Regions from separate parts of the Pseudarthrobacter sp. PvP004 genome, predicted to be linked through region 2. Evidence: riboswitches for the same ligand, from Rfam matches in the RefSeq annotation. Region 2 holds a riboswitch; each other region holds the start of a gene.
The links. Region 2 has a riboswitch for glycine ahead of gcvP (aminomethyl-transferring glycine dehydrogenase). Riboswitches for the same ligand answer to the same signal wherever they lie in the genome.

Region 1: it holds a riboswitch for glycine, as region 2 does, so the genes downstream of both, gcvP (aminomethyl-transferring glycine dehydrogenase) here and gcvP (aminomethyl-transferring glycine dehydrogenase) in region 2, are expected to answer to the same signal.
Region 3: it holds a riboswitch for glycine, as region 2 does, so the genes downstream of both, cycA (D-serine/D-alanine/glycine transporter) here and gcvP (aminomethyl-transferring glycine dehydrogenase) in region 2, are expected to answer to the same signal.

Annotation. Positions count from the first base shown of each region.
Region 1 covers NZ_JAGINL010000001.1:4,225,876-4,236,005, forward strand. Annotated here, with positions in the region: gene J3A64_RS19255 (aminobutyraldehyde dehydrogenase) at 1-946, opposite strand, end outside; gene J3A64_RS19260 (cytosine permease) at 991-2,430, opposite strand; gene speB (agmatinase) at 2,427-3,443, opposite strand; gene J3A64_RS19270 (PucR family transcriptional regulator ligand-binding domain-containing protein) at 3,631-5,145, shown strand; glycine riboswitch at 5,221-5,319, shown strand; gene gcvP (aminomethyl-transferring glycine dehydrogenase) at 5,467-8,319, shown strand; gene gcvT (glycine cleavage system aminomethyltransferase GcvT) at 8,331-9,452, shown strand; gene gcvH (glycine cleavage system protein GcvH) at 9,475-9,858, shown strand; gene glyA (serine hydroxymethyltransferase) at 9,855-10,130, shown strand, end outside.
Region 2 covers NZ_JAGINL010000001.1:2,966,059-2,976,188, reverse strand. Annotated here, with positions in the region: gene J3A64_RS13315 (MFS transporter) at 1-1,151, opposite strand, end outside; gene J3A64_RS13310 (TetR/AcrR family transcriptional regulator) at 1,224-1,763, shown strand; glycine riboswitch at 1,857-1,954, shown strand; gene gcvP (aminomethyl-transferring glycine dehydrogenase) at 2,134-4,980, shown strand; gene gcvT (glycine cleavage system aminomethyltransferase GcvT) at 4,994-6,127, shown strand; gene gcvH (glycine cleavage system protein GcvH) at 6,253-6,639, shown strand; gene J3A64_RS13290 (L-serine ammonia-lyase) at 7,000-8,412, shown strand; gene J3A64_RS13285 (hypothetical protein) at 8,456-8,707, shown strand; gene J3A64_RS13280 (DNA/RNA non-specific endonuclease) at 8,723-9,544, shown strand; gene J3A64_RS13275 (peptidoglycan bridge formation glycyltransferase FemA/FemB family protein) at 9,652-10,130, shown strand, end outside.
Region 3 covers NZ_JAGINL010000001.1:3,130,807-3,140,936, reverse strand. Annotated here, with positions in the region: gene J3A64_RS14070 (ATP-dependent DNA helicase RecQ) at 1-1,728, shown strand, start outside; gene J3A64_RS14065 (MFS transporter) at 1,860-3,290, shown strand; tRNA gene J3A64_RS14060 (tRNA-Ser) at 3,356-3,443, opposite strand; gene J3A64_RS14055 (prolyl oligopeptidase family protein) at 3,597-5,852, opposite strand; gene J3A64_RS14050 (FAD/NAD(P)-binding domain-containing protein) at 5,913-7,850, shown strand; glycine riboswitch at 7,925-8,023, shown strand; gene cycA (D-serine/D-alanine/glycine transporter) at 8,175-9,641, shown strand; gene J3A64_RS14040 (ExeM/NucH family extracellular endonuclease) at 9,763-10,130, opposite strand, start outside.

The DNA.
Region 1 (10,130 bases), 1.3 Mb from region 2:
GCACGCGGCAGGCAGCGCCACAGTCCTGCCCGGCGTTCCAGAAGCCGGCATTGCGTACACCCGCAGCGGCGGCACGGAGGTCGGCGTCAGGGAAGACAACAACGGGAGCCTTGCCACCGAGCTCCAAGTGGACGCGCTTGACGGACTTGGCAGCGGTTTCGGCCACAGCCTGGCCGCTCACGACGCTGCCCGTCAGCGCGACCAAAGCAATGTCCGGATGTTCGGACAGCCTCTGCCCAACGGTCCGGCCGCGGCCCGTGACGACGTTGAGGATTCCATCCGGAATGCGGCCGGCCAGCACCTCCACCAGTTTCAGGGTGGACAACGGGGTTTGCTCGGACGGCTTGATGACGATGCTGTTGCCCGCAGCGAGGATGGGTGCGATCTTCCAGGCGGCCATCAGCAGCGGATAGTTCCAGGGAGTGATGACGCCAACCACTCCCACAGGTTCGCGGAGGATCACGGACGTGTGGTCCGTGGCGTAGTCGCCGCCGGCCATGGAGGTCAGGGTGCGCGAGGCTCCGGCCATGAACCGGAAGGTGTCGATGGTGCTGGAGACATCGTCTTCGGAAACGGCCCGCGGTTTGCCGGCGTTGGCGGACTCGATGGCCTCGAACGCTTGGCGGTTCTGCTCGATGATAGTGGCGATGAGGTTCAGGACATCGGCGCGTTCCTTCGGGGTGGTGGCACCCCAGGTCTTTTGGGCTACGACGGCGGCTGCCACAGCGACGTCCACATCATCGGCCGTGCCGGCCTGCACCGAGGCGATGACCTGCTCCGTGGCGGGATCCACGACGTCGATGGACTGGCCTGAAGATCCGGGGACGAAGGAACCGTTGATGAAGTGCCCTGCTGGAGGCAAAGGCAGAGGGAGGGCGCCGGCGATCTCCGGAGAACCTCCGGTGGAGCGTCGGACGGTGAACTGTTCGGTCTGGGTTGTAGTCATGATGATTCGCTTTCGTATGAGGGGCTGATCAGATGAGGGGCTGATCAGGTGAGGTCGGCGGTGATTGCAGGGGAGGGAAAGGGGGCGGCTTCAGGCTTCTGGCCAAAGATGCGTGCCGCGCAGTAATAGAGGGGAGCGACGACTACCAGGCCGACGATCCAGGAGATGTCCACGCCGCCCATCGCGGCGGCCAGCGGGCCGGTGTACACAGCTGTTGCCGAGAAAGGGACCTGGATCAGGGCGCCTGCTATGTAGGAGCCGATGGCGACCCAATTGAACCGCCCGTACACGCCGCCGTCGCGCTTGAAGAAGTCTTCAACGCGGTAGTCGCCGTGCCGCAGAAGGTAGTAATCCACCAGGTTGATGGCTGTCCAGGGAACCAGGACGTACATCAGGAACGACAGGAAGTTGGTGTAGAAGAGGATGAAATTGTCGCGGGCAAACAGGGCGATGCTGACGGCGACGACGAAGAGAATGATCGCGGCGATGCTGCGGGTCTTGGCGCGCGGCAGCCAATGGGGTTTGAACGTCTGGCCGATGGTGAGGGTGCACAGGACGCCGCAGTAGAGGTTCATGGCGTTGGAAGCCGCAACGCCCAGGCAGAAGATGCCGACGATGATCAGCGTCCACGGTTGGAGCATCGCGCCCAGGCTGCCAACAATTTCGACATCGCCGGCACTCATGGACACTGCGAGCGTACCCACCAAGGCGCCGAGGATCATGGGGAACAGGGTTCCCAGCACACAGCCTGAGTAGGAGGCCCAGAAGGCCGGGGCCGAGCCCGTCCCTTGCGGCATATAGCGGGAGTAGTCCGAGACGTACGGCGCATAAGCCAACTGCCACAGCGCCGAGACGGAGATGGTCCCCATGAAGCCGACCCAGTTGAAGTTGCCCTGCTCCAGGAAGCTGGCCGGAAGGCCATGGACCAGGAGGATCCACCCAAAGGCCAGCAACAAGGCCAGACCGGCCGCGACACTCAAAACGCGTGCGTAGGCATGGATGAGCCGGTAGCCGAAAATCGTGGCGATAACGCTGACCACACCGATGATGACGATGCCCGCGTCAACGCTGATGCCGGGACTGACGGCCGCCATTGCTTCGCCGCCAAACACCAGGTTCGCCGCGAAGAATCCGACGTACATGATCACCACGATGACCACGATCAACAGTGCCCCGAACGACCCGAACTGGCCACGGGTCTGGATCATTTGTGCCACACCCAATTGCGGTCCTTGGGCAGAGTGCAGCGCCATGAAGATGCCGCCCACAACGTTGCCGATGATGATGCCCACGATCGCCGGAACAAAGCCCAGGCCGAACACCGTAGTGGCGAGTCCGCCGGTCACGATGGTCATGATCATGATGTTGGAGCCGAACCAGATGGTGAAGAGGTCCCGGGCCTTGCCGTGGCGCTCGTTGGCCGGGATGGGCTGGATGGTCTTGTCTTCCAGCCGGGGAACCTCAGCGGTGGGCGCGGTGCTCATGACGCGGTCCGGGATGCCGAAGCCAGTTCGCGGCCAGCGGTGGCCTTGCTGCGGTTCACCATGAGGCCGAGAAGGTCGAAGACCAGGGTGGCCGCGGCGACCGTGGTGATATCAGCGTGGTCATACGCCGGGGCGACCTCAACGACGTCGGCACCCACGATGTTGATGCCGTTCAGTCCGCGGAGCAGGGCAAGGAGTTCGCGGGAGTGGAGCCCGCCCATCTCCGGGGTGCCGGTGCCGGGTGCGAACGCCGGATCCAGGACGTCGATATCGATGGAAACGTACACCGGGGTATCGCCCAGCCGGTCCTTCACCCGCTGAATGGCCGCCGGGACCCCAATAACGTCCAGGTCCGAGCAACGGATGATCTGGAAGCCGAATTCGTGGTCGCGGAGGAAGTCGTTGCGGTCATAGACCGGGCCGCGGATACCCACGTGCATGGACTTGTCCTCCACAAGGAGGCCTTCCTCGAACGCCCGACGGAAGATGGTTCCATGCGTGATGGGCTGGTCGAAGTAGGTGTCCCACGTGTCCAGGTGGGCGTCGAAATGCAGCAGTGCCACCGGACCATGAACCTTGTTCAGCGCTCGCAGCATGGGCAGGGCGATGGTGTGGTCGCCGCCGATCGAGATGAGTCGCTTGTCCTCGCTGAGCCCGTTGCCTCCGCTGATCAGGGGCAACGCCTGCTCCTCGATCTCGCGGACTGCCCTAGTGATGTCGTAGGGGGTGCAGGCAATATCGCCGGCGTCCACCACTTGGGCTTCGTATACCGGTTCAACGTCGAGCTCCGGGTGATAGCCCGGGCGGAGGAGCCGGGAGGCCTCGCGGACTGCGGCAGGGCCGAAACGGGCGCCCGGCCGGAAGGAGGTTCCGCCGTCGAACGGTACTCCTACGATCGCGATGTCGTAGTCCGGGACGCGGTCGATTTGGGGGAGACGGGCGAAGGTACCGAGTCCTGCATACCGGGGAACTTTGGTTGCGTCGACAGGGCCGATGGGCTGATGCGTTGCCATTGAAGAATCCTTGGGGTGAGGGGTGCTCGCCGTTGAGCGGGAAGTAAGTAATTCCATTCTTGGTGACGCCGATCACTCCGAAAAGCGCTACATTGACTACAAATGGTCGAGGCGTTTAGACGAATGTCTAAGAGGTGCCTGAAATGGCGCCAACCCCTCAGCGAACGCAAGGAAAACAGGACCCCGCATGGCAATCACCGTGGCTGAACTCGTGGCCGAGCCTCAACTCGGGCTCACACTCCTGGCAGGATCGGCGGGCCGGGACAACCGCATCACCTGGGCCCACACCTCGGATCTGCCCAGATTGTGGGAATGGGTTACAGGCGGCGAGCTCATGATGACCAACGGCCTGTCCATCCCCCCAGACGCGCAAGGTCAGGTGGCGCTCGCAGAGGCCTTGGTGGACAGCGGTGCCAGCGCCTTGGCGATCGGTGAGAAGATGCACGCGCCGCCCCTCACCGCGGAATTCCTGGCGGCGTGCGAGCGGCTGCCGTTGCCACTGGTCAACATCCCGTATCCGCTGCCGTTCATCGCAATCGCCCGGTCGGTTGCCGAGTCCTCACTGCTCGAAGAATCGCGCCGGCTGCGGCAGACGGCCCGCGTCTACGATCTGCTCCGCACCGCCGGAGCTTCCGAGGACCATTGGCAGAGCCTGGTCCAGCGGCTGGCAACTGAGCTCGACGCAAACCTGTTCGTGGTGGACCGACGCTGCCTCCATCCCTGGCATCCGGACGGGCAAACGCTGCCAGAGTTCCTTGCCGAGGAATGGGCTCCGCTGTCCGGGCAGGTGTCCCTCGCCGGAAAGAACTTCCAATGGCACCGCATCCGGGGCCGGCACGTGCTCACCATGGACATTCCCACGCATGCCAATGCGCTCCTGGTGGTGCTGCCCAACAGCGAACCGCACCCGGACGCCGTCGTACTCCTTCACGCCGCAACCGTGTTGGGACTACAGCTTTCGCGCATCGTTTTGTCGCTGGAAGGCCGCCACCGGCTGGCCGGCGAGTTCCTCCTGCAGGCAATGGACGGACGCTTGGGCGCGGCCGAAATGGAGAGCCGGCTGGCAGCTTTCGAGGTTTCGCCCCAGGATTTCCTGCTCGCCTCGATGTCCGCCGGCGGCGGAGACAGACAAGCGGACGACGGCGACAGGCTGGCCAACGTGCACATCGAACTGTGGAGGCACGGGGTTGCGTCGGCGTCGTTGAAGCGAAACAACAGGCTCCATGTGGTGGTCCCGGCCGACGTCCCTGACCACGTCCTGGCGCACTGTGCCGGGGCGGATGCTGCGATCGGGATCAGTGCGCCGGCGGCCGTTGCCAACATCCAACGCGCACTGCAGGAATCCCTCTGGGCGCTTGGCTCCGCCCGTGCCAACAAGCTGGCGCTGGCCCGCTATGCGGAGGGGCCGTCATGGCTGGGGCTGACGGGTTTCGAGGAGGGAACGGCGCTGGTTCGGCGGCTTTTAGGCCCGATTTTCGACTACGAGCAGAGCCAGGAGGGCGATCTCCTCGTCACGCTCAGGACGTATCTGGACTCGCAACGGTCCTGGCAAAAGACCGCAACGGCGTTGTTCGCGCACCGGCAAACCATCATCTACCGGATACGGAAAATCGGCGAGCTGACGGGGCTGGATATGGGTGAAACGTCCACAGTTGCCCAGCTCTGGTTCGCGCTGCAAATCCATGAGGCGATGCATCAGTAACTTCACCTTGCTTGCGCTTTTTCAAAACAACCAGCTATGGTGTGAAGCGTGTCACTCACGGTGACGCAACGCTTTTGATCTGCGGCGGGAGAGCCCTGCCGGTACATCCAGTCAGGCGCCGTAGGAGCAAATCCTCCCCAGGAATCTCTCAGGCCCATGTACCGCCGCGGTTAGGCAACTCTGGAAAGCAGTCCGGGTAACCGGGCTCACCGACGGTGCAAGCAGGCAACCATTCCTGCGGAATCTCTCAGGTCCAATACAGAGCGGGGAGGAACCCACATCATCGAGCGCTCACTGGGCGCCTGAATCATGGAGTTCCTCTTGACTGTTCAATCAACCCCCACCGCCTTCGCGGACCGGCACATCGGCGCCCGTCGCCAAGCCGATGTTGACACCATGCTCAAGGCCATTGGCTACGACTCTGTCGACGGCCTGGTAGACGTCGCGGTCCCCGATTCGATCCGCCAGGACACTGCCCTGAAGTTGCAGGACGCCCTCACCGAGGTGCAGGTCCTCGCCGAGCTGCGCAAGCTCGCGTCCAAGAACAAGACCGCCGTCCAGATGATCGGCCAGGGCTACTACGACACCGTGACGCCGCCGGTCATCCGCCGCAACATCCTGGAAGCTCCCGCTTGGTACACGGCTTACACCCCGTACCAGCCGGAAATTTCCCAGGGCCGCCTCGAAGCGCTGCTCAATTTCCAGACCATGGTGCAGGACCTCACCGGCCTGCCCGTTGCGAACGCTTCCCTGCTGGACGAAGCCACCGCCGTGGCCGAGGCCGTGTTGCTCATGCGCAGGGCCAACAAGAACCAGACTGCCAAGGACGGTAAGACTGTCCTGGACTCCGACCTCCTCCCGCAGACCATCGCGATCGTGAAGGGTCGCGCTGAGGCGTTGGGCTTCGAGGTGGAGATCGCTGACCTTTCGGCCGGCCTTCCCGACGGCGACATCAATGGCATCGTGCTCCAGCAGCCGGGCGTTTCGGGCCGAGTCTTCGATCACTCCGTCGTGATCGCCGACGCCAAGGAACGCGGTGCGCTGGTCACCGTCGCGGCTGACCTTTTGGCGCTCACCCTCATCACGCCCCCGGGCGAGCAAGGTGCGGACATCGCCGTCGGAACTGCGCAGCGCTTCGGTGTCCCGCTGTTCTTCGGCGGCCCGCACGCGGCCTACATGGCGGTCCGCGAAGGCATGGAGCGCACACTTCCCGGCCGTATCGTGGGCGTTTCCAAGGACAACGCAGGCGTCCCCGCGTACCGTCTGGCCCTCCAGACCCGCGAGCAGCACATCCGCCGCGAAAAGGCGACGTCCAACATCTGTACAGCGCAGGCCTTGCTGGCCATTGTCGCCTCGATGTACGCCGTCTACCACGGTCCGGAAGGCCTGAAGGCGATCGCCGAAACCGTTCACGGCCATGCCCGCACCCTTGCCACAGCGCTGAAGAAAGCTGGCCGGGAACTTACGTCCGAGTCCTTCTTCGACACCCTCACAGTGCGCGTCCCCGGCAAGGCTGACAAAGTCATCGGCGCCGCCGAGGCACGCGGCATCAACCTGCGATTCATCGACGCCGACACCGTTGGGGTGAGCATTGATGAAACCACGACGCCGGAGGTCCTCTCCGCGGTGGCCGTCGCCTTTGGAGCCGGTCCGGTAGGGGACGCAGCAGGGTTCGAACTGCCCGCAGACGTGGTCCGAAGCAGCGACTTCCTGCAGCACCCGGTGTTCAACACGCACCGTTCCGAGACGCAGCTGTTGCGCTATATCCGCAGGCTGTCCGACCGGGACCTCGCACTGGACCGCACCATGATTCCGCTGGGTTCGTGCACGATGAAGCTCAACGCAACCGCTGAAATGGAAGCCATTTCCTGGCCTGAGTTCGCCTCCATCCACCCGTTCGCTCCGGACCACCAGACAGCGGGTTGGCGGGAACTGATCGAAGACCTGGAAGCCGACCTTACCGAGATCACGGGCTACGACCAGGTCTCCATTCAGCCGAACGCCGGTTCCCAGGGAGAGCTGGCCGGCCTGCTGGCCATCCGTGGATACCACCTGTCCCGTGGTGACCAGCAGCGCACTGTCTGCTTGATCCCCGCGTCGGCCCACGGCACCAACGCCGCGTCCGCGGTCTTGGCCGGGATGAAGGTTGTGGTGGTGGCCACGGCTGCCGACGGCACCATCGATCACGCAGACCTGACCGCCAAAATCGAAGCCAACAAAGACGTCCTGTCCTGCATCATGATCACTTACCCGTCCACGCACGGCGTGTACGACGCCGACGTCCGCGAAGTCTGTGACGCGATCCATGCAGCCGGCGGCCAGGTGTACGTTGACGGTGCGAACCTGAACGCGCTGGTTGGCCTGGCCCAGCCGGGCAAGTTCGGCGGCGACGTATCGCACCTGAACCTGCACAAAACCTTCTGCATCCCGCACGGCGGCGGCGGACCGGGCGTTGGCCCTGTTGCTGCGAAGGCACACCTGGCTCCGTTCATGCCGGGCGACGCGAACAAAGCAGCGCACGAGGAAGGGCATGGCGTAGCCATCTCGGCCTCACGTTACGGTTCCGCCGGTGTGCTGCCGATTTCCTGGGCGTACGTGAAGCTCATGGGTGGCCAAGGCCTCACCGACGCCACGAAGTCCGCGCTGCTCGCCGCCAACTACGTTGCCTCCCGCCTGGACGAGCACTTCCCCGTCCTGTACACGGGCGAGGGCGGACTTGTTGCCCACGAGTGCATCCTGGATCTGCGTGAACTGACCACCCGCACCGGAGTTACCGCTGAAGACGTGGCCAAGCGCCTCATCGACTTCGGATTCCACGCCCCCACGCTCGCGTTCCCGGTTGCGGGCACGCTCATGGTGGAACCGACCGAGTCCGAGGACCTTGCCGAGATCGACCGCTTCATCGAAGCCATGATCACCATCCGCGCCGAGATCGAGCAGGTGGCCAGCGGTGATTTCACTCTTGAGAAATCGCCGCTGCGCAACGCGCCGCACACAGCTGCCGCCGTCGTAAATTCCGGCTGGGACCGCGACTACACGCGCGAGCAGGCAGCATTCCCCGTCCACCACTTGAAGCAGGACAAGTACTTCCCGCCAGTTGGACGCATCGATGGAGCTGCCGGTGACCGCAACCTGGTGTGCTCCTGCCCTCCGCTCGAAGACTTCGAAAACTAAGGACTCCCGACATGTCTGAGAACTACACCGCTCTCTACGAGCAGCACAAAAAGGCCGGCGCTTCCTTCACGGACTTCGGCGGCTGGCAGATGCCGCTGAAGTACGAGTCCGAACTCGCCGAGCACCATGCCGTCCGTAACGCGGCGGGCCTGTTCGATCTCTCCCACATGGGCGAGGTTTGGGTCAGCGGCCCCGACGCTGCGGCCTTCCTGGACTACGCCCTGGTGGGCAAGCTGTCAGCGATCGCTGTAGGCAAGGCCAAGTATTCGCTGATCTGCAACGCCGACGGCGGCATCATCGACGACCTCATCTCCTACCGACGCGCTGAAGACAAGTACCTGGTAGTCCCCAATGCGGGCAACGCCAAGGTGGTCTCCGCGGCGCTGCTGAAGCGCGCGGCCGGTTTTGACGTCGTCGTCGAGGACGTCTCTGCCGAGACGTCACTCATCGCCGTGCAGGGCCCGACCGCTGAAGCCATCCTGCTGCAACTGGTCCCTGCGGAACAGCACGAGTTGGTCACCGAACTGAAGTACTACGCCGCGGTTGAGGTATCCATCAACGGGGAGGACCTGTTGCTCGCCCGCACCGGCTACACCGGGGAAGACGGCTTCGAGATCTACGTCCCGAACGTCGACGCCGCAGGCCTCTGGGAAGCGCTGCTGGAAGCCGGTGAAGGCCACGGACTCATCCCCGCAGGTCTCGCCGCCCGCGATTCGCTCCGCCTTGAAGCCGGCATGCCGCTCTACGGCAACGAGCTCTCCCAGCACGTCAATGCCTACGCAGCAGGCCTGGGCCCGGTAGTTTCCCTGGCCAAGGAAAGCGACTTTGTGGGCAGGGAGGCACTCACTGCCATCAAGGCTGCCGGTGTGGGGTCCACCCTTGGGCAGAAGCTCGTGGGCCTCAAGGGCACGGGCCGCCGTGCCGCGCGCGCCCACTACTCGGTGCTCAAGGACGGCTCCCTGATCGGCGAAGTCACCTCCGGCCAGCCAAGCCCGACGCTCGGTTACCCGGTAGCGATGGCCTACGTCGACGTCGAGCATTCAGAGCCGGGAACGATCGTTGAGGTCGACCTCCGAGGCAAAGCCGAACCGTTCGAAGTTGTCGCCCTGCCGTTCTACAAGCGCCAAAAGTAGTCACGAGAAGTTAGGAATTGAAATGAGCAAGGTAGTTGCTGAATTGAAATACTCGGCCGAGCACGAGTGGGTTGCCTCTAATGGGGGCGGGCCTGTCGGGATCGGGATCTCTGCTGTAGCCGCTGACGCCCTGGGCGACATTGTGTACGTGGACCTCCCCGACGTTGGTTCCACAGTGACCGCAGGCGAGACCTGTGGCGAGGTTGAATCCACCAAGTCGGTATCGGACCTGTACTCGCCCGTGACGGGGGAGGTGACCGAGATCAACGACGCCGTTGTCAGCGATCCGGCACTCATCAACAACGATCCCTACGGTGCCGGCTGGCTTTTCAAGGTTGCCGCCACGGAAGAAGGGCCGCTCATGTCGGCCGAAGAATACGCTGCAACGAACGGTGGAGAACTGTGAACCCGGTATCTGTGACTGAGTACCAGCAAGTTGTGTCGGCGTCGCTGGACGCCCAGCTATCAGAGCTGGATCCTGAGATCGCCGCAAAGATCGACGACGAACTCGGTCGCCAGCGCGACGGGCTGGAAATGATCGCCTCCGAGAACCACACGGCCGTTGCCGTGATGCAGGCCCAAGGTTCGGTGCTGACCAACAAATACGCCGAGGGTTACCCGGGCAAGCGCTACTACGGCGGCTGCGAACACGTCGATGTCATTGAGCAGCTGGCGATC
Region 2 (10,130 bases):
CCAACAGCCAGGACGGTCAGGGCCGACAACAGGAACACGGGCCCGCTGCCGTGATCGCCCACTACGACGATCAGATAACCCACGGCGCTCAGCGTCAGCCCGGCAGCCACAACAGACCCTGGCCGCACGCGCTTGACCAGCGGTACCACCAGCAGGCCGGCGATGACCGTAGCCAGGAGGGCGGGGATCATCGCGATGCCTGCCTCCATGGGGGACTGACCTTCAACCAGCTGCAGGTGCTGGGCGAAGAAGTAGATGAATCCGGTCATGGAGAAGAGGGACAGCACATTGGCCACGATGGCTGTGCTGAACACCTTGTTCTTGAACAAGGCGACATCGAGCATGGGGCTCTCGATCCGCTGCTGGCGGCGAACGAACAGGATGCCCATCACCACGCCGAAGCCCATGAAGGCTGCTGCGGAGGCTCCGAAGCCATGCACCGCGAATTCCTTGATGCCGTAAACAAATGGAGCCATGGTGACAACGGACAGGACGATGCTCGGCACGTCCACGCGTCCCGGGTTGGAGTCCCTGGACTCCGGAATCAGGACCCGGCCGAAAGCCAGGAGCGGGAGGAGCAGGAAAGCTGCCACAAGGAAGACGGCACCCCACCAGAAGTGTTCAACCAGCCAACCGCCGAAGATCGGACCGAGGGCGGCACCGCCGGAGAAGCCGGCAGCCCAGACAGCGATCGCGAGCCGGCGACGGTTCGGGTCGGTAAAGATGTTCCGGATCAGCGAGAGCGTGGAGGGCATCAGCATGGCGCCGAAGACGCCAAGGCCGGCGCGTCCGGCAATCAGCCATTCCGCGGTCGGTGCGAATGCCGTAGCAGCCGACACCGCAGCGAAGCCTGTGCTGCCGATCAGCAGCAACCGGCGTCGTCCGATCCTGTCGCCCAGGTTACCCATGGAAACCAGCAGCGCAGCCAGTACCAGGGGATAGGCGTCCACAATCCAGAGAAGTTGGACGCCGCCAACCTCCAGGGATCGGGCAATCTCGGGCAGGGCAAAGGTGAGCGCGGTGTTGTCGACGGCCACCAGCAGCACCGGGAACATCAGGAGCGCCAGAGCCGTCCAATCGCGCCACGGTGCTGCCTGGCCCTTAACGGGACGAGCGGAACGGGGTGCTTGGGTTGAGGACGGCGAGTACATGTCACTTACTGTACCGTCCAGACGGTACAGTTTCAAATGGAACCCCCCAAGCCTTTAGGGAATGATGTACCTATGCCACGAAAACCAGTTGCCCGGGATGCCGTCCTGGATGCCTACGAAGCCCTCCTTATTGAGGTAGGGGAGCGGGCTGCCACTCTCGATGCGGTTGCCAAGCGCGCAGGGGTGTCCAAAGGTGGGCTGCTGTACCACTTTCCCAATAAGGAAGCGCTGACCACGGCCCTTTTGGAGCGCCTGGACCTGCTCGCCGATGAAGATACCGAATTGATGAAGGCAGCACCGGATGGTTCGGCTGCCTACTTCATCAGGTCCTCGCTCTGGGCAGATACGCCCATGGATCGGGCCTTCGTCGCCGCTACCAGGCTGGCTGAGGTGGCTCACGAGGAAACCCGCCGCAGGTTTGCTGCTATCCAGCAACGGTGGCTGGACGTGCTGGCGGAGGATGTTGGACCCGAGGTTGCCAAAGCTGTGAGTTACATGGGCGACGGCCTCTATTTCAATGCGATTTTTGAAGGCGGGCAGGAGGGCGGAAACGCCGGGCGGGAGGCCGACGTCGAAATCCTGCTGGGAGTCCTCGAACGGCTACGGAAGTAGCGATTCATCCATTTGCTGCAGCGCCCCGGACGTAGGACAATTAACCCTTGTGGCGTGCCCAACGCGGTGCCCACACACAACTGAACATGCCTTTGATCTGCGGCGGGAGAGTCCTGCAAGCAAGTGATGCAGGCGCCGTAGGAGCAAACCCTCCCCAGGAATCTCTCAGGCCCACGCACCGCCGCGGCGAGGCAACTCTGGAAAGCAGCAGGCACGGAACCCACCTCAGGGTGAAAGTGCTGTGCTCACCGACGGTGCAAGCGATGGTTGTTCACGCAACGCGCGGAAACTCTCAGGTCCAATACAGAGCGGGGAGGAACCCAGCCGCTGTGGCGTACCCAAACGCTGCCCCAAGTAATGGAGTTCCTTCGTGACGGTTAGTTCTGCCTCCACCACCTTCGTCGATCGGCATATCGGCGCCCGCCGCCAGGCCGACATTGAGACCATGCTCAAGTCCGTCGGCTACGACACCGTCGATTCGCTGGTCGACACCGCCGTCCCGAACGACATCCGCCAAGATGTTGCCCTCACCCTTCAGGGCGCACTGAGCGAAGTTGAAGTTCTGGCTGAGCTGCGCAAGCTCGCTTCCAAGAACAAGACCGCCGTTCAGATGATCGGCCAGGGCTACTACGACACCGTGACGCCCCCGGTGATCCGCCGCAACATCCTCGAGTCCCCGGCCTGGTACACCGCCTACACCCCCTACCAGCCGGAAATCTCGCAAGGCCGCCTCGAAGCGCTGCTCAATTTCCAGACCATGGTCCAGGACTTGGTGGGCCTGCCGATCGCCAACGCCTCCCTACTTGACGAAGCAACTGCGGTTGCCGAGGCCGTCCTCATGATGCGCCGCGCCAACAAGAACAAGGCCGTTCAGGACGGCAAGACCGTCCTCGACGCAGACTGCCTCCCGCAGACGATCGCCATCGTCAAGGGCCGCGCCGAAGCGCTCGGCTTCGAGGTTGAGGTCGCTGACCTTTCCCTTGGCCTCCCGGAAGGTGCCATCAACGGCGTCGTCCTCCAGCAGCCCGGCGTGTCCGGCCGCGTGTTCGACCACTCCGCCGTGATCGCTGACGCCAAGGAACGCGGCGCGCTGGTGACCGTCGCTGCCGACCTCCTCTCACTGACCCTCATCACCCCTCCAGGTGAGCAGGGCGCCGACATCGCCGTTGGTTCCGCACAGCGCCTGGGCGTTCCGCTCTTCTTCGGCGGCCCGCACGCCGCGTACATGGCCGTCCAAAAGGGCCTGGAGCGTTCCATGCCCGGCCGTCTGGTGGGCGTTTCCAAGGACGACGCCGGTGTCCCCGCCTACCGCTTGGCGCTGCAGACCCGCGAGCAGCACATCCGCCGCGAGAAGGCCACGTCCAACATCTGTACCGCGCAAGCGCTGCTCGCCATCGTGGCCTCAATGTATGCCGTCTACCACGGCCCCGAGGGCTTGAAGGCGATCGCCGAAACCGCTCACGGTCACGCCCGTACCCTTGCAGCGTCCCTGAATGCTGCCGGCGTCGAGGTCCTTCACGGTTCCTTCTTCGACACCATCACCGTCCGCGTCCCCGGTAAGGCTGCCGAGATCATCGCCGCAGCGGAGGCCAAGGGCATCAACCTGCGCGGCATCGACGCTGACACTCTGGGTATTTCCGTCGATGAGACCACTACATCTGAAATTGTCGGCGGTCTCCTTGATGTCTTCGGCGCTTCGGTCACTGAAGCCGCTGAAGGCTTTGCGCTTGAAGGTTCCGTTGAGCGTACGAGCGACTTCATGCAGCACCCCGTGTTCAACACGCACCGCTCCGAAACCCAGCTCCTGCGCTACATCCGCAAGCTCTCGGACCGCGACCTCGCGCTGGATCGCACCATGATCCCGCTGGGATCGTGCACCATGAAGCTGAACGCCACAGCCGAGATGGAAGCCATCTCCTGGCCGGAGTTCGCCTCCATCCACCCGTTCGCTCCGGATTCCCAGACTGAGGGCTGGCGTGAACTCATCACCGACCTCGAAGCACAGCTGACCGAGATCACCGGCTACGACCAAGTCTCCATCCAGCCGAACGCTGGTTCCCAGGGTGAGCTCGCAGGACTGCTGGCCATCCGCGGCTACCACCTGTCCCGTGGCGACGAGCAGCGCAACGTCTGCCTCATCCCCGCCTCAGCCCACGGCACCAACGCAGCGTCGGCAGTCCTGGCCGGCATGAAGGTGGTTGTGGTTGCCACGGCACCCGATGGCACCATCGATCACGTTGACCTCAAGAACAAGATCGAAGCTAACCGGGACGCCCTCTCGGCCATCATGATCACCTACCCGTCCACGCACGGTGTGTACGACGCCGACGTCCGGGAAGTCTGCGACGCCATCCACGAGGCCGGCGGCCAGGTGTACATCGACGGCGCCAACCTCAACGCACTGGTTGGCTTGGCCCAGCCGGGCAAGTTCGGCGGCGACGTGTCCCACCTGAACCTGCACAAGACCTTCTGCATCCCCCACGGCGGCGGCGGACCCGGCGTTGGCCCCGTAGCTGCAAAGGCACACCTCGCACCGTTCATGCCCGGCGATGCAGCCTCCTGGACCGAAGGCAACGACGTCCCGATTTCGGCTTCCCGTTTCGGTTCCGCCGGTGTCCTTCCAATCTCCTGGGCTTACGTGAAGCTCATGGGCGGCCAGGGACTCACCGAGGCAACCAAGTCCGCGCTGCTTGCCGCGAACTACATCGCATCCCGCCTCAACGACCACTTCCCGGTCCTGTACACCGGCGAAGGCGGACTCGTGGCCCACGAGTGCATCCTGGACCTGCGTGAACTGACCGCGAAGACCGGCGTCACCGCTGAGGACGTTGCCAAGCGCCTCATCGACTTCGGCTTCCACGCGCCTACCCTGGCCTTCCCGGTCGCGGGCACGCTCATGGTGGAGCCCACCGAGTCCGAAGACCTCGTGGAGATCGACCGCTTCATCGAAGCCATGATCACCATCCGCAAGGAAATCGACCAGGTTGCTGCCGGTGACTTCTCCGTGCAGGATTCCCCGCTTCGCCGCGCGCCGCACACAGCCGCCGCCGTCGTAAGTTCTGACTGGGACCGTGCGTACCCGCGCGAGCAGGCCGCCTTCCCGGTCCACCACCTCAAGCAGGACAAGTACTTCCCGCCCGTTGGCCGCATTGACGGCGCAGCCGGAGACCGCAACCTGGTCTGCTCCTGCCCGCCGATCGAAGACTTCGAGAACTAGGACGGTCCCACAAATGACTGAGAACTACACAGCTCTCTACGAAGAGCACAAGAAGCTCGGCGCGTCCTTCACCGACTTCGGCGGCTGGCAGATGCCGCTCAAGTACTCGTCCGAGTTGGCCGAGCACCACGCAGTCCGCAAGTCCGCCGGCCTGTTCGACCTCTCCCACATGGGTGAAGTCTGGGTCACCGGTCCCGAGGCAGCCGCGTTCCTCGACTACGCCTTGGTGGGCAAGATCTCCGCCATGGCCGACGGTAAAGCAAAGTACTCGCTGATCTGCCAGGAAGACGGCGGCATCATCGATGACCTCATCACCTACCGCCGCGGCTCCGAGAAGTTCCTGGTGGTCCCGAACGCGGGCAACGCGAAGGTTGTGGCCACGGCGTTACTGGAGCGGGCGGCCGGGTTCGACGTCGAGGTCCAGGACGCATCCGCTGAAACCTCGCTGATCGCGGTGCAGGGTCCCCTCGCCGAAGCGATCCTCCTCCGCTTGGTGCCCGTCGAGCAGCATGCGCTGGTCACCGAACTCAAGTACTACGCGGCGGTCGAAGTAGCGTTCACGTTCGACGGCGGCACGCAAGACTTGCTGCTCGCCCGCACCGGTTACACCGGGGAAGACGGCTTCGAGATCTTCGTAGCCAACGACTCCGCTGCAGCCCTCTGGCAGGCCATCGCCGACGCCGCTGAAGAAGGCGAACTGACCCCCGCCGGCCTGGCTTCACGCGACTCCCTGCGTCTCGAAGCCGGGATGCCCCTCTACGGCAACGAACTCTCCCGTGAAGGCAACCCCTTCGCGGCAGGACTCGGACCCGTAGTGGCACTGTCCAAGGAAGGCGACTTCGTCGGCAAGGACGCACTCGCTGCCCTCAAAGCTGACGGTGCCGGCTCCACCAGCGGACGCAAGCTCGTTGGTCTCAAAGGCCTGGGCCGCAGGGCCGGTCGCGGCCACTACCCGGTCCTCAAAGACGGCGCCGTGGTTGGCGAAGTCACCTCCGGTCAGCCCAGCCCCACGCTCGGCTACCCGGTAGCGTTGGCGTATGTCGACGTCGAACACTCAGAGCTTGGTACCGCACTGGACATCGACCTGCGCGGTAAGAATGAGCGGTTCGAAGTCGTCGCACTGCCGTTCTACAAGCGGGTTCGCTGAGTCAGTCGCCTTCGGCCGGCGGGTCCGACCTCCTCTGCATGCTCGGTCGCATGTGCGCCCGCCGAGGAATTCGGTGCCCCACCATCCCAGCCATAGTTTTTGACCAACCATAGTAAGGAATCAGAATGCCCAAAGTAGCGCCCGAACTTCAGTACTCCGACGAGCACGAGTGGGTTTCTCGCGGGGACGGGAACTCAGTGTCCGTTGGTATCTCCGAGGTCGCCACCGACGCACTGGGTGACATTGTGTACGTTGACCTTCCCGAGGTCGGTTCGACTGTTACTGCAGGCGAGACCTGTGGCGAGGTTGAATCCACCAAGTCGGTATCGGACCTGTACTCGCCGGTCACCGGTGAGGTCACCGAGATCAACGACGCCGTTGTATCCGACCCCGCCCTGATCAACAGCGATCCTTACGGTGCCGGTTGGTTGTTCAAGGTCGCAGCTGAGTCCGACGGCCCCCTGCTCTCAGCCGAGGAGTACGCCTCCAAGAACGGCGGAGACCTCTCCTAACTCGCCGGAGTGGCCCGTTGCGGGCGGCATCCTCCGCGTGCTCGGTCGCGAAAACGCCCGCTGGGCGGACGTGGCGCTCCCTTGGACGCACGCTTCCGGATACCGCACCCAAAAGGGCCTCTGGTCGGGTGAGTTGCTCCTAAGCCCCGAATCGGGGAATGCCGTCCGGTCCATCGGGCTACCCACGCACCCCGTGGCGTAGCGTGGGATTGTAGAACTGAATAAAATTGCGACGCCGGGTTGCCGCCTTTGGGGGCCATCCGGCGTCGTGCTTCGGTCGTCTGCCGCCACAAGTGGGGGCGACCCTCCGGCAGGACCATCTGCCGGACCGTTTTCAAGCTTTGTTAAGGGATCCCAGCCATGGCTGTCGGTGTTTTTGATCTGTTCTCTGTGGGTATTGGCCCGTCGAGTTCTCATACTGTGGGGCCGATGCGGGCTGGGGCGGTGTTCGCTGGCGAACTCAAGGACGCCGGTGTCCTGGGTTCCGTGGCGTCGCTGCGCGTTGATCTGTATGGTTCGTTGGCTGCCACGGGTCGTGGGCACGGCACCATGACGGCCACGCTGCTGGGCTTGGAGGGCTTTCACCCCGAGCTGATCCTGCCTGACGAGGTGGAGGAGCGGCTGGCGACGATCGCGGAGACGGGTGTGCTGAATCTGGGTGGTGCGTCCGGGGGCGGTGTGGAGCTGCCGTATGCGGTGGAGGACATGGTGTTGCATCCGTTGACGGTGTTGCCGCGGCATACGAATGGGATGAAGTTCCAGGTGTCTGATGCCCAGGGGAATGTTCTCAGGGAGGCGACGTTCTTTTCGGTGGGTGGCGGGTTCATTGTCCGTGAGGGTGAGGAGGACGCTGCCCGGGCCGAGTTGGAGGAGACGAAGGCGGAGTTGCCGTTGCCGTTCAGGACGGCGGCGGAGTTGATGGGCCGGTGTTCGTCCAAGGGGTTGGGGATCAGCGACATCATGTTCATCAATGAGCGTGCGTCCCGGAGTGAGGAGGAGATCCGGGAGGGTCTTTTGCATATCTGGTCCGTGATGGAGGCGTGTGTTGAAACGTCGTTGAAGCGTGAGGGTGTGCTGCCCGGGGGGTTGAAGGTCCGGCGTCGGTCTCCTGGCTGGTTGGAGCGGCTGCTGAAGGAGGACAAGGACCGGAATGATCCGAAGTATTGGCAGGAGTGGGTGAACCTGATCGCGTTGGCGGTGAACGAGGAGAACGCTTCGGGTGGCCGGGTGGTGACGGCGCCGACCAATGGTGCGGCGGGGATCATTCCTGCGGTGTTGTATTACGCGTTGAATTACGCGCCGGGCATGGACAAGGCCAGCCAGGCCGATAAGGACGATGTGGTGGTGAAGTTCCTGCTCGCCGCGGGTGCGGTGGGTGTGTTGTATAAGGAGCAGGCGTCCATTTCGGGGGCTGAGGTGGGGTGCCAGGGTGAGGTGGGCTCGGCGTCGTCGATGGCTGCTGCGGGGTTGGCTGAGGTGATGGGTGGTTCGCCGGGTCAGGTGGAGAACGCTGCGGAGATCGCGATGGAACATAATCTGGGGTTGACGTGTGATCCGATCGGGGGTTTGGTGCAGATCCCGTGTATTGAGCGGAACGCGATCGCGGCGGCGAAGGCGATCAACGCCGCGAAGATGGCGTTGTGGGGGGACGGGACGCACCGGGTGTCTTTGGATGAGGTGATCGTGACCATGCGTGAAACGGGCAAGGACATGTCCTCCAAGTACAAGGAAACAGCGATGGGCGGCCTCGCCGTCAACGTCGTCGAATGCTGATTCTGTAGGCTGTGACTTCACAACCGTCTCTGGGGGGGACCGTATGAATGATCAACTAAATCCCATTGTTCCCACGGCGTGGGAGGCCGCGGTAGCGGGGGCCGGGGCAGTGTCACTGCTTCTGTTTGTGGCTGCCCTGATCCTGGTACTTCGCACTGGGTCCTTCTCGCCGGGAGTTCGGTTCGCGTTGGCGCTATTGGCGTTTGCAGTCCCTGTCGCCGGCCCAGTGGCGGGCATCGTGGTGGCACTTCTTGAGCAGCGAAGGGCTCGGCGCCGCATTACTGTCAGCCCCTGATGCAATGCTGTATCCATGACCGGGGGATACAGCAGGGACTTTTTGCGGACACGGCTTGAACTGCCCAGTCCGTCGGCTACTACGACACTTTTGGACTACACCCACTTTTCTGTTCGCTTCCGGGCTGCCCGGAAGCTCGCAGCGATTGTGGGTGTGAACATCAACGGCAAGGAACTGGTACCCCTGGCCCGCGAGGGTTCGTGGCATTTCGATGACAGGATCCCCCGGGAGCAGCAGGCCGGCCAGGATCTGTACAAGGGCAACGCCTTTGATCGCGGGCACTTGGTCCGCCGCTTGGATCCGGTGTGGGGTGATGCAACGACGGCGAAGAAAGCCAACCAGGACACCTTTAGCTATACCAACGCGGCACCACAGATTGATGACTTCAATCAGGGCAAGGAGCTGTGGGTGGGGCTGGAAGATCACGTTCTGGGTCACGCAGACGCCCACGAAGCAAAACTGAGCGTCTTCACGGGACCTGTGTTCAGGGATGACGATCCTGTGTATAGGGGAGTTCAGATCCCTCGAAAGTTCTGGAAGATCGCGGCATGGACCAACGATGCCAAGCTGGCCGCTGTCGGCTTTGCCCTGGATCAGTCGCCGATGCTGGGGAAAGTGGAGCTAAAGAAGGCCATCAGCCAACGGCTCCTTGAAGGTGAGCCACCGCCGCTTGGACCATTCCGGACGTTCCAAGTACCCATCGGTCAGATCGCGGACCTCACCGGGCTCAGCCTCGGCAGACTCATCAATGCTGACCGCCTTGTCAGGGGTCAACGGGAATCCGGCATTGAACCGCGGGCGATCAGGCTGGAGAAGGCAGAACAGATCAGGCTCTGAGCCCTTGTAACCAGCAGAATCGGGGGATATCCACATACCCCGATAGACTTGGGGCTGCATGTCCGCATGCGCACTACGCTTTTGAACACTGCACCAAAACCCTGAGATTGGACACGGCCACCTTGCGAGAATTTACCGCCCGCTTTGCCACCGCCGAGGAAATCGATAACTGGGACAAGCACGTCACAGCGAATCCGAACGGCGGCAACATGCTGCAGTCGGACGCCTACGCGGCAGTCAAGGACGGCAACGGCTGGCTGGTCCGCCGTCTTGTGGTGGAGACCGCTGATTACTCCAGCTACAACCTGCTCTTGGAGAAGAAGTTCCTTGTGATGGGGCGGCTCTGGTACCTGATCAAGGGACCGGACGTCGTAGATGTCAGCGACGTCCAGCCCGCCCTGAAAGCAGTAGCCGCCTTGGCCCGTGAGAAGAAGATGAACGTCTTCACCATCAAGATCGAGCCGGATGTGGTGGAGTCCGCCGAGGCGACTACCCAGCTCAAGGCTGCGGGTCTGGTGAAAGCTCCAAATATCCAATCCAACGACTCCACAGCGCTGCTGGACATATCAGCACCCGCAAATGAAGT
Region 3 (10,130 bases), 160 kb from region 2:
AATCAGCTTCCGGAGCTCATTCGCCGAACCGGGCTACTGGTGATTGACGAGGCCCACTGTATATCGGACTGGGGCCACGACTTCCGCCCTGACTACCGCCGCATCGCGGACCTCATTGCACAGTTGCCTGAGTCTGTTCCGGTTTTGGCAACCACAGCCACCGCCAATTCCAGGGTGGTTCACGACATCGAAGAACAACTTGGCGCCGGAGTGTTGACCATACGAGGCGCACTGGGTCGCGAATCCCTTCGGCTCGGTGTCCTGACGCTGCCCGATTCCAGGGATCGGCTGGGGTGGCTGCTGACGCACCTTGCGGACATGCCCGGCAGCGGCATTATTTACACGCTCACGGTCTCGGCGGCCGAGGACACCGCACGGCTTCTTGCGGAGGCCGGGCACAACGTTTTGTCCTACACGGGAAGAACGGACCCGGCGGACCGGGAGCGTGCCGAACAACTCCTGAAGGACAACCAAGTGAAGGCCCTCGTGGCCACTTCCGCCCTGGGAATGGGATTCGACAAGCCGGACCTGGGCTTCGTGATCCACCTCGGCGCTCCGTCGTCACCGGTTGCCTACTACCAGCAGGTTGGCCGTGCGGGACGTGGAGCAGCCAACGCCGACGTCCTGCTCCTGCCGGGCACCGAAGACCGGGAAATCTGGCAGTACTTCGCCACAGCATCCATGCCATCGGCAGAGAAAGCCGAGGCTGTGCTGGGCGTGCTGGGGGAGGCAGGCTCAGCCTTGTCCACCGTCGCGCTGGAAGCCAGGGTGGATCTTCGCCGTACGCCTTTGGAACTCCTCCTCAAAGTCCTGGCAGTCGACGGAGCGGTAGAACGCGTTGGGGGCGGTTGGCGATCAACCGGCCAGCCGTGGAACTATGACGCCGAACGCTACGCACGCATCGCCGAAGCCCGCGTGGATGAGCAGGATTCCATGGTGATCTACCAGGACACGGCCGGCTGCCGCATGGAATACATCACCTCGGTCCTGGATGACGAAACTGCAGCTTCCTGCGGACGCTGCGACAATTGCGCCGGCCGCTGGTTCCCGGTGGACGTGGCAGCGTCGGCAGCCGACGCCGCGGGACAAACCCTCCGGCGTGCCGGCATAGCCGTGGAACCCCGGCTACAGTGGCCCAGCGGCATGGACCGCCTCGGTGTTGCAGTCAAGGGAAAGATCAAGCCCGACGAGAGCGTTTCAGAAGGACGCATCCTGGCCAGGCTTACTGACCTGGGCTGGGGCGGAGCTTTGCGGGAGCTGTTCGCTGCCGGGGCTCCGGACCACGCCGTGGATCCTGCCATGCTGCAGGCCTGCGTCCAAGTACTGCGCGAGTGGTCTGGGGCCGAAGGCGGAACCCCGTGGAGCGGCGTCGGACGACCTGCGGCGGTTGTCAGCATCCCGTCGCGCAGCAAGCCACAGTTAGTGGAATCCCTGGCGCAGGGGATTGCCGGGATAGGGCGGATGCCGTACCTCGGGCAGCTGCAGCCCCAGTACGGAGGACCAACAGGAGCCCGCGGCGGCAACAGCGCATACAGGCTGGCCGGTGTCTGGGACAGGCTCGTTGTGGGCCCCGAGCTTGCCCAGGCCTTGGCGGGCACGGGCGGACAGCCCGTGTTGCTGGTGGACGACCTCATAGACAGCCGCTGGACCATGACCGTATCCGCCCGTGCCTTGCGACAAGCCGGCGTGGGCGCCGTTCTGCCACTGGCGCTGGCCCAAGCCGGATAAGGCAGGGTAGTTGGGCGTGGTCGAACTACGTCATGTTGTGATCGCTCCCACTGCACGTCTATAGGATCGAGCAAACACGCCTGCTTGCCTGCCCGGATCACGGGCCACCAGCCAGAACTTGGACCGGAGCCATGAGCACAAAACCCAACACCGACGTCGAAGCGGCCAACGAAACCAGTTGGCGGCCGCGGCTGGCCCTGTTGGTGGCGGCAACGTTCTTCATGGAGTTCCTCGACGGGACCATCCTCACCACGGCCATCCCCAGCATCGCCTCCGACTTCAGGGTGGCGCCGGCAGACATCAACATCACCATGACCGCATATCTGGTGACGGTGGCCATGGGCATCCCGCTGAGCAGTTGGCTTGCTGAGCGGTTCGGCGCTCGCCGGATCTTCTGCCTTGCGATATCGATATTCACCATTGCCTCCCTGCTCTGTGCGATCAGCACGGACCTGACCATGCTCACGCTCAGCCGTGTGGCCCAAGGCATGGGCGGGGCCATGATGGTTCCCGTCGGCACTCTGGTGGTGTTGCGGGGTACTCCCAAGTCCGAGCTTCTTCGCGCCACTGCGTACCTTGTGTGGCCAGGCCTGCTGGCTCCGGTCCTGGCTCCCATGGTGGGCGGTGCCCTGACCACCTTCCTGTCATGGCACTGGATCTTCATCATCAACGTCCCTCTCGGCCTGGCCGCATTCATTGCAGCTCTCAGGCTGGTGCCGCGAACACAGTTTGATGCCAGGCGCCGGCTCGACTGGTTCGGGCTACTGCTCACTACGCTGGGCGTGGGTGCCCTCGTAGTTGGGCTGGAGACCTTGGGAGGGCACGCGTCCAATGTGCTTGCCGTGGTGGTGGTCGCTGCCGGAGTGCTGTCCTTGGCGGGGGCAGTCTGGTGGATGAGGAAAGCCAGCGTTCCCCTGTTCAACCTCAGCGTCTTCGGCACCAGGACTTTCAGGGCGACTTCCACCGGCGGCTTCATTTACCGGCTGACCATCAGTTCCGTTCCGTTCTTGTTGCCCTTGATGTTCCAGGACGGATTTGGCTGGGATCCGCTGAAGGCCGGCGTGATGGTGGCGGCAGTCTTCGTGGGCAACATAGGGATCAAGCCGGCCACCACGCCGCTCATCAGGCGTTTTGGGTTCAAGCCCGTGCTTGTCTTTGCGTCGTTCGCGTCAGCCGTGACGTTTGCGTTGTGCGCTTTCCTGGACGCCCAAACACCTGAGCCACTGATCTTTGCTTTGCTGCTGCTCAGCGGGGCGTTCCGCTCCATCGGCTTCTCTGCCTACGCTTCGGTGCAGTACGCGGACATCGTCCCGGGTCAGCTGCCCTCAGCCAATGCCATCTCCGCGACGCTCGTTCAATTGGCGGCGGCTGCGGGCATCGCGGTGGGCGCCCTTTTCCTGCGCCTGTTCGAAACCACGCAGGTGTTCGGGGGGGAGCACGTGGCGGCTTACAAGGGGGCATTTGTTGCCATGGCCATCCTGATGCTGATCAGCACGGTGGACAGCCTGACCCTTCACCGTCACGCCGGGGCCGAAGTCAGCGGCGGAGCAAAGCGCGGCTGAGCAGCGGCTTCATGGAGAAGAGCCTTAAACGCAAAGGTCCCGGTTCGAAAACCGGGACCAATTCGCGGAGACGGGGGGATTTGAACCCCCGGTGGAGTTGTGCCCCACACTTCATTAGCAGTGAAGCCCATTCGGCCGCTCTGGCACGTCTCCCTTTGCTATTGCTAGCCCACCAAGGATACGCAGAAGGTGCCTTCCAGCGCAAAACGCCCCGGCCAAGCCGCCCGTTTCGTTGGTTCCCTGCCAGCCATGCCGTTCGCACGGCACAGTTCGCAGGGAACCGTCGAATCGGGCTTCAGCGAACTGTTAGTTGCTCCCAGCCAGCGAACGCCACAGGAAGTGGTTGCTCCGGGCCTGAAGCGCTGCGGCCTGCCTGTTGTCGGAGGCCCCCGCGTGGCCGCCTTCCAGGGCTTCATGGAACCATACGTTCGGGATGCCCATGGCTTGCATTCGCGCCGCCATTTTGCGGGCCTGGACGGGTCCCACACGATCATCGGACGTGGCGGTCCAAATGAAGGTCTCCGGGTATTCCACGCCGTCGTGAAGCAAATGGTACGGCGAGAAGGTGCGGATGAAATCCCATTGCGCGGGGACATCCGGGTCACCATATTCGGCGATCCACGAGTATCCGGCGGAGAGCTTGGTGTAGCGGCGCATGTCCAGGAGCGGCACTCCGCAGGACACAGCGCCGAACAGTTCCGGATATTGGGTCAGCATGTTGCCTACCAGGAGGCCGCCGTTGGAACCACCTACGCAACCGAGTCGACGGCGGCTGGTGACGCCTCGCGAGATGAGGTCCTTCGCCACGGCCGCGAAGTCCTCGTACGCGCGGTGCCGGTTTTCCTGGAGGGCTGCACGGTGCCAGGAGGGACCGTATTCGCCGCCGCCGCGGATGTTGGCAACAACGTAGACGCCGCCGCGTGAGTGCGCGGCAGCACCGTCGTCGGAGGATGCGCCCAAGGTGCGGCGCTCCAGCCAGGCCCGACCCATGGTTCCGCTGTATGCCGGAGTCCGCGAAACCTCGAACCCGCCATATCCGGAGAGCTGAGTGGGGTTTTGCCCGTCCAGCACCAGGTCCTTGGAAGCGACCTGGAAGTAGGGGACCTTGGTCCCGTCGTCAGACACCGCGAAGTGCTGCTGGACTTCGTAGTCGGCTTCGTTGAAGAACGACGGCGACCGCTTGACTTCGGCGTGCTGGCTCGCCACGCCACTGGCCTCCGAACCACTACCCGCCGAAGCACCACCCGACGACGACGCACCGAGCGTCCCCCGGGTCAATGTGGTGGGTGTCGTGAAGCCGGTGGCCACCAGCCAAAAGTCGTTGCCTTCAGGGCCAGCGTCTTCGTCATCCACGGCGTAGGCGTTGACGTCGTGCAGGGGCGGGCACGCGTCCAGGACGGTGGACGTCCAGCCGCCTTCGGAGTCGGGACGGGATGGGTCCAGCACCCGGATCTCGGAGGACACATCGCGCAGGAGGTTCAGCAGGAGGTAGTCCTTGGTCCAGCTCCACGACTGCAGCGACGTGTGGGCATCCGGCGTGAACAGGACCAGCAGTGAACGGGTCCCTGCCAGATAGGACTCGAAGTCCGCGGCCAGCAAGGACCCGGCAGGGTAGAGAACACCGGCAACATCCCAGTCCTTCTGCGGACGGAACAGCAGCCAATCCCGGTGGGCGCTGATGTTCACATCCGTGGGAACGTCGATGACCACCCAGGAGTCGTCGCGCAGCAGCGATGTACTGCGGTTGTAGAAGTCGATGTAGTCCACGGCGAAAGTCCGCTCGTAGCCAGGCGTGGAGTCGTGGGCCACCATGGCCAGCATGTGGTCCTCGGGGATTTCGAAGAGGCGCTCGGCGTCGGCAAGGGACTGGCCACGGCGGAGCTTCACGCCGGTCCGCGCATAGGACGAGGTAGTTGCTGGCAGGCCTTCGGCTGTGCTGGATACGAGCAAAGTGTCGGCGTCCAGCCAGCTGACGTTGCCCTTGGCGGTGGGCAGATCAAAGCCACCCTCCACGAAGGTGCGGGATTCGACGTCGAACTCGCGGTGGCGGTCAGCGTCGCCGCCGTCGGGAGATAGCGAAACCATGGCCAGGCGGTACTCGGAGCCGTCGGCTGGACGGAGGAAGCCAACGCCGTGGAAGACCCACTCGACGCCTTCAGCGGCGGCGAGGGCGTCGATGTCCAGCAGAACGTCCCACTCGGGTTCTTCGGTGAGGTAGCTTTCCCAGGTGGTGCGGCGCCAGAGGCCCTTGGGGTGTTCCTGGTCTTTCCAGAAGTTGTAGTAGAAATCGCCTCGTTTGGAGACCATTGCGATGCGATCGGTGGAGTCGAGGACCTCCAGGATGCCGGCCTCAACGGCCTCATATTCGGCGTCCTCCAAGAGTTCCTCGGTGCGGGCGTTCTGCTCGCGGACCCACGCCAGCTGCTCTTCGCCGTGGATGTCCTCGAGCCAGACGTTTTCGTCCGTGGGTTCGGGCGCGACGTCCGCTGCGTGGCGGGGGCCGGAGGCCGGCGCAGCGTCATTCTCGGGGAGTGGCGTCGGATCAGCTTCTGTGGTGGTCATCGCCCCATCCAAGCAACACTGTTCAACGGTAAGCAAGTCACGCAGAAGTTAGGCTTGAGCGTGGCTAAATCCCAAACCAACCGTGTTGCCCTGATTGGGGCCGGCCCTCGGGGCACCAGTGTCCTTGAGCGGTTGCTCGCGAATTGGGCTGCGGACAGCCCGCACGGCACCACGTTGCACATCGACGTTGTGGATCCTTATCCGGCCGGTTCGGGTCATGTGTGGCAGCCGGAGCAGTCACGACTGTTCCTCATGAACACCCAGTCGTTCTATCCCACGCTTATTCCGGAGGACCCCCAGCTCGCACCGCCGCTCGCGGGTGGTTCGTTCGATCAATGGCGTGAGGCCCGTCGTCGTGATGGCATGGGACTGAACGACGCCGAAAAGGCGGAGCTTTCCACCCTCGAATCGCACAACTTTCCCAGCCGCGCGATCTACGGGCGCTACCTTCGCCAGACTCTGGACGGATTGCTGGAACGGCTCCCCGACGGCGTCAAGGTCACCTTCCATGAGACGCTCGCCGTTGCTGCGCGCCCCGTAGCGGACGGGTTCGACGTCGAACTCGCCAGCGGTGCGACGCTCACCGCCGGTTCCGTGGTCCTCGCCCTGGGCCACATCGAGTCCCGGCTGAACCCTGAGCAGCGGTCCTTCAAGAGTGCCGCGGACGAACAGGGCCTGCTGTACTTCCCGCCTGCTCCGCCGGCTGACGTTGATTGGCAGGCTGTTCCGGACAATGAGCCCGTGCTGGTCCGCGGCATGGGCTTGAACTTCTTCGATGTCATGGGCCAGTTGACGGAGGCCCGCGGCGGCAAGTTCGTTGAGGCTGGTTCGCCCGGCGCGGGCATCCTCGAGTACCGGGCATCGGGCAGGGAGCCCCGGATCATTGCTGCGTCCCGCAGGGGCACCCCGTATCGTGCCAAGGCGGGGCTGGCGGGCTACTACCCCAGCAGCATCACCATGCGCTACCTGACGGAAGATGCCGTGGACCGGTTCCGTGCAGCGGGTATCCAGCCGGGCTTCGATCATGACCTTTGGCCTCTGCTTCACCGTGATGCACTCTGGGCCTACTATTCAACGCTTGCACGGTCCCAGCCCGCCGCGATCAAGGACCCCGCACAGTTCCTGGCTGACCTGGAGGACGCGCTCCAACCACATGCGCACACTACGGCGAACTGGGAAATAAAGGTGGGAGACGTGGTGGAAAAGCACGTTGTTACCTCCCGCCGGCTGAACCTGAGAGGGCTCGCGGCGCCGCTCGCAGGCCGTACCTTTGCTTCCCGGAGCGAGTTGGATGCCGCAATCACGGCCTACCTTGATGATGATGCCCGACGATCTGCGCTTGGCGAGGCGGACCCCGTCAAGATGGCCATCGGCGCCCTCCACACCGGCCGGGCCATCCTCAAATCCGTCGTGGCGGATGGCGGAATCACCGATGAGTCCTGGCTGGCGGGTTTGCGCGGCTGGTTCGAGTCGTTCGTGGAAGGCCTCGCCAGCGGAGCGCCAGCCCTGCGATCGGAGCAGTTGGCCGCTTTGGCGCGTGCCGGCGTCGTAAGTTTCGTGGGACCGGATCCGAAGTTCAGTGTGGACCGGGGTGCCAAGCTGTTCCGGGCGGTTTCGCCGTGGGTTCACGACGGTCCGGTTGAAGCGCGGACGCTTATCGAGGCGATGTCGCCGGCAAACAGGGTGGGCATCAACCTCTCGCCGCTGCTGGAACAGCTCATGTCCGACGGGCTGGTCCGCACCAAGATCATGATGAGTGTTGAGGGCACGCCCATGCAGACCACCGGCCTGGACGTGGAACCCCATCCTTACAGGCCTCTGGCTGCCAACGGATCCATCACCAGGAACTTGTATGTCCTTGGCCTGCAATTGTCCGCTTCGCAGTGGGGGACAGCCATCGCTGCCGAGGCCAGGCCGCGCACCGGACCCGCCTACGCGAGCGGCCAGCGGACGCTCCGCGATGCTGATGAGATTGCGCGTAGCATTCTGGGCCGCTAGGGACGTGGGGTTGCACCTCTACCCGACCTTGGCTACTGTGTGAGCTGCATCACCCACTTGGGTGTGCGCGCTTTTGATCTGCGGCGGGAGAGTCCTGCCGGTACATCCCGTCAGGCGCCGTAGGAGCAAACCCTCCCCAGGAATCTCTCAGGCCCATGTACCGCCGCGGCGAGGCAACTCTGGAAAGCAGTCCGGTCACCGGGCTCACCGAAGGTGCAAGCCTTCCTGCCCTGCAGGAAGGCGGAAACTCTCAGGTCCACGTACAGAGCGGGGAGGAACCCGAATCAATGTGGCACCCCGTGCCGCCTGAACGATGGAGTTCCTTTGACGATTCAGCGCCCGCCTTCCACCGGCACAGATTCACCCCACCTCGAGCGACAACTCAGCAACCGCCACATCCAGCTCATCGCCATCGGCGGAGCCATTGGCACCGGCCTCTTCATGGGATCCGGCAAGACCATTTCCGCTGCCGGCCCATCCGTCATCTTCGTGTACATGATCATCGGCTTCATGCTGTTCTTCGTTATGCGCGCCATGGGCGAACTGCTGCTCAGCAACCTCAATTACAAATCCTTCAGCGACTTCGCCGCCGACCTCCTGGGACCGTGGGCCGGCTTCTTCACCGGCTGGACGTACTGGTTCTGCTGGGTGATCACCGGGATCGCGGACGTGATCGCAATCGCGGGGTATTCCCAGGAACTTTGGCCCTCCCTGCCCCTCTGGGTGCCGGGCCTGATCACCATCGGCATCCTCCTGCTCCTGAACCTCGCCACCGTGAAAGCCTTCGGTGAGACGGAGTTCTGGTTCGCCCTCATCAAGATTGTGGCCATTGCGGCGCTCATCATCGTTGGCCTATTCATGATTTTCAGCGGCTTCCAGTCCGACGCCGGACCGGCCAGCTTCACCAACCTGTGGAGCCACGGCGGCTTCTTCCCGAATGAATTCATGGGCTTCGTGGCCGGCTTCCAGATCGCCGTCTTCGCGTTCGTGGGCATCGAACTCGTGGGCACAACAGCTGCCGAGGCCAAGGACCCCGAGAAGAACCTCCCCAAAGCCATCAACTCCATCCCCATCCGCGTGCTGCTCTTTTATGTGGGCGCGCTGATCATCCTCATGTCCGTCACCCCGTGGACCCAGTTTGCTGCCGGACATAGCCCCTTCATCGCCATGTTCTCGCTCGCTGGTCTCGGCGCAGCGGCCACCATCGTCAACCTGGTGGTGCTGACCTCGGCCATGTCGTCGGCAAACTCTGGCATCTACTCCACGTCCCGCATGGTGTTCGGACTCGCGCAGGAAGGCGACGCACCCAAGGTTTTCGGCGCGCTGTCCGGACGCAAAGTGCCCCGCAACGCCCTGTTCCTGTCCTGCATCCTGCTGCTGTCCGGCGTCGTCCTCATGTATGCCGGCTCGGACATCGGCAAGGCGTTCGACATGGTCACTACGGTGTCCGCTGTGTGTTTCGTCTTCGTCTGGTCCATCATCCTGGCGAGCTACCTTGCCTTCCGGAAGCGCCGCCCGCACTTGCACGAGTCCTCGGCGTTCAAGATGCCCGGTGGAGTGGTGATGGTGTGGGTGGTGTTCGCGTTCTTCGCCTTCGTCCTCTGGGCTCTGACCACGCAACCGGACACGCTCGCGGCCCTGTTGGCCACGCCCGTGTGGTTCATCATTCTGGGTGTCGCCTGGTTGATTCTCCGGCGCCGTCCCGCGCACTTGGCCCGTTACGAGGAGTTCAAGGCTGAGCTCCAGCGGGATGCAGAAAGGGACCGGGAACCGGAACCCGTGAACAAGTAACCGCGCAGGCCCAAAAGGCCGCAAACCAAAGGCAGGACCCCTCACGAAGAAGATCGTGAGGGGTCCTGCCTTGTACCGGCCTCGCGGGTACTGGCCTCTCGGCCCTGTGGCTCAGGGGCGGCTAGCCCCTCAGGCACCTCTGGTACTCCAACCAGGCAAAGCCGTACCGGATCCATCCCACGATGTCGTACCACTTGGACGGCTTGACGGGTGCGGTGCACTGCGGCGGGTTGGTGCCGCTTTCCGCCACGTTCACCAGCGTTTTCACCACGGTTCCGCTCTCGACGGCGGTCAGCACCAACGTGCCGGTGCCTGCAGCTGCCGCGGCGGGAACCTTGAGGTCCACCGTGGCGGTGCCCGCGGTCACCGGGACCGAACCGAGTGCCGATTCCGAGCCCTTGCCATCGACGAACACTGCATTCAGCGTTGCGTTGGCCGGGCTGCCGATGGAGGTGAGGTTCAGCTTGGAGATGGCCAGCGTAATGGACT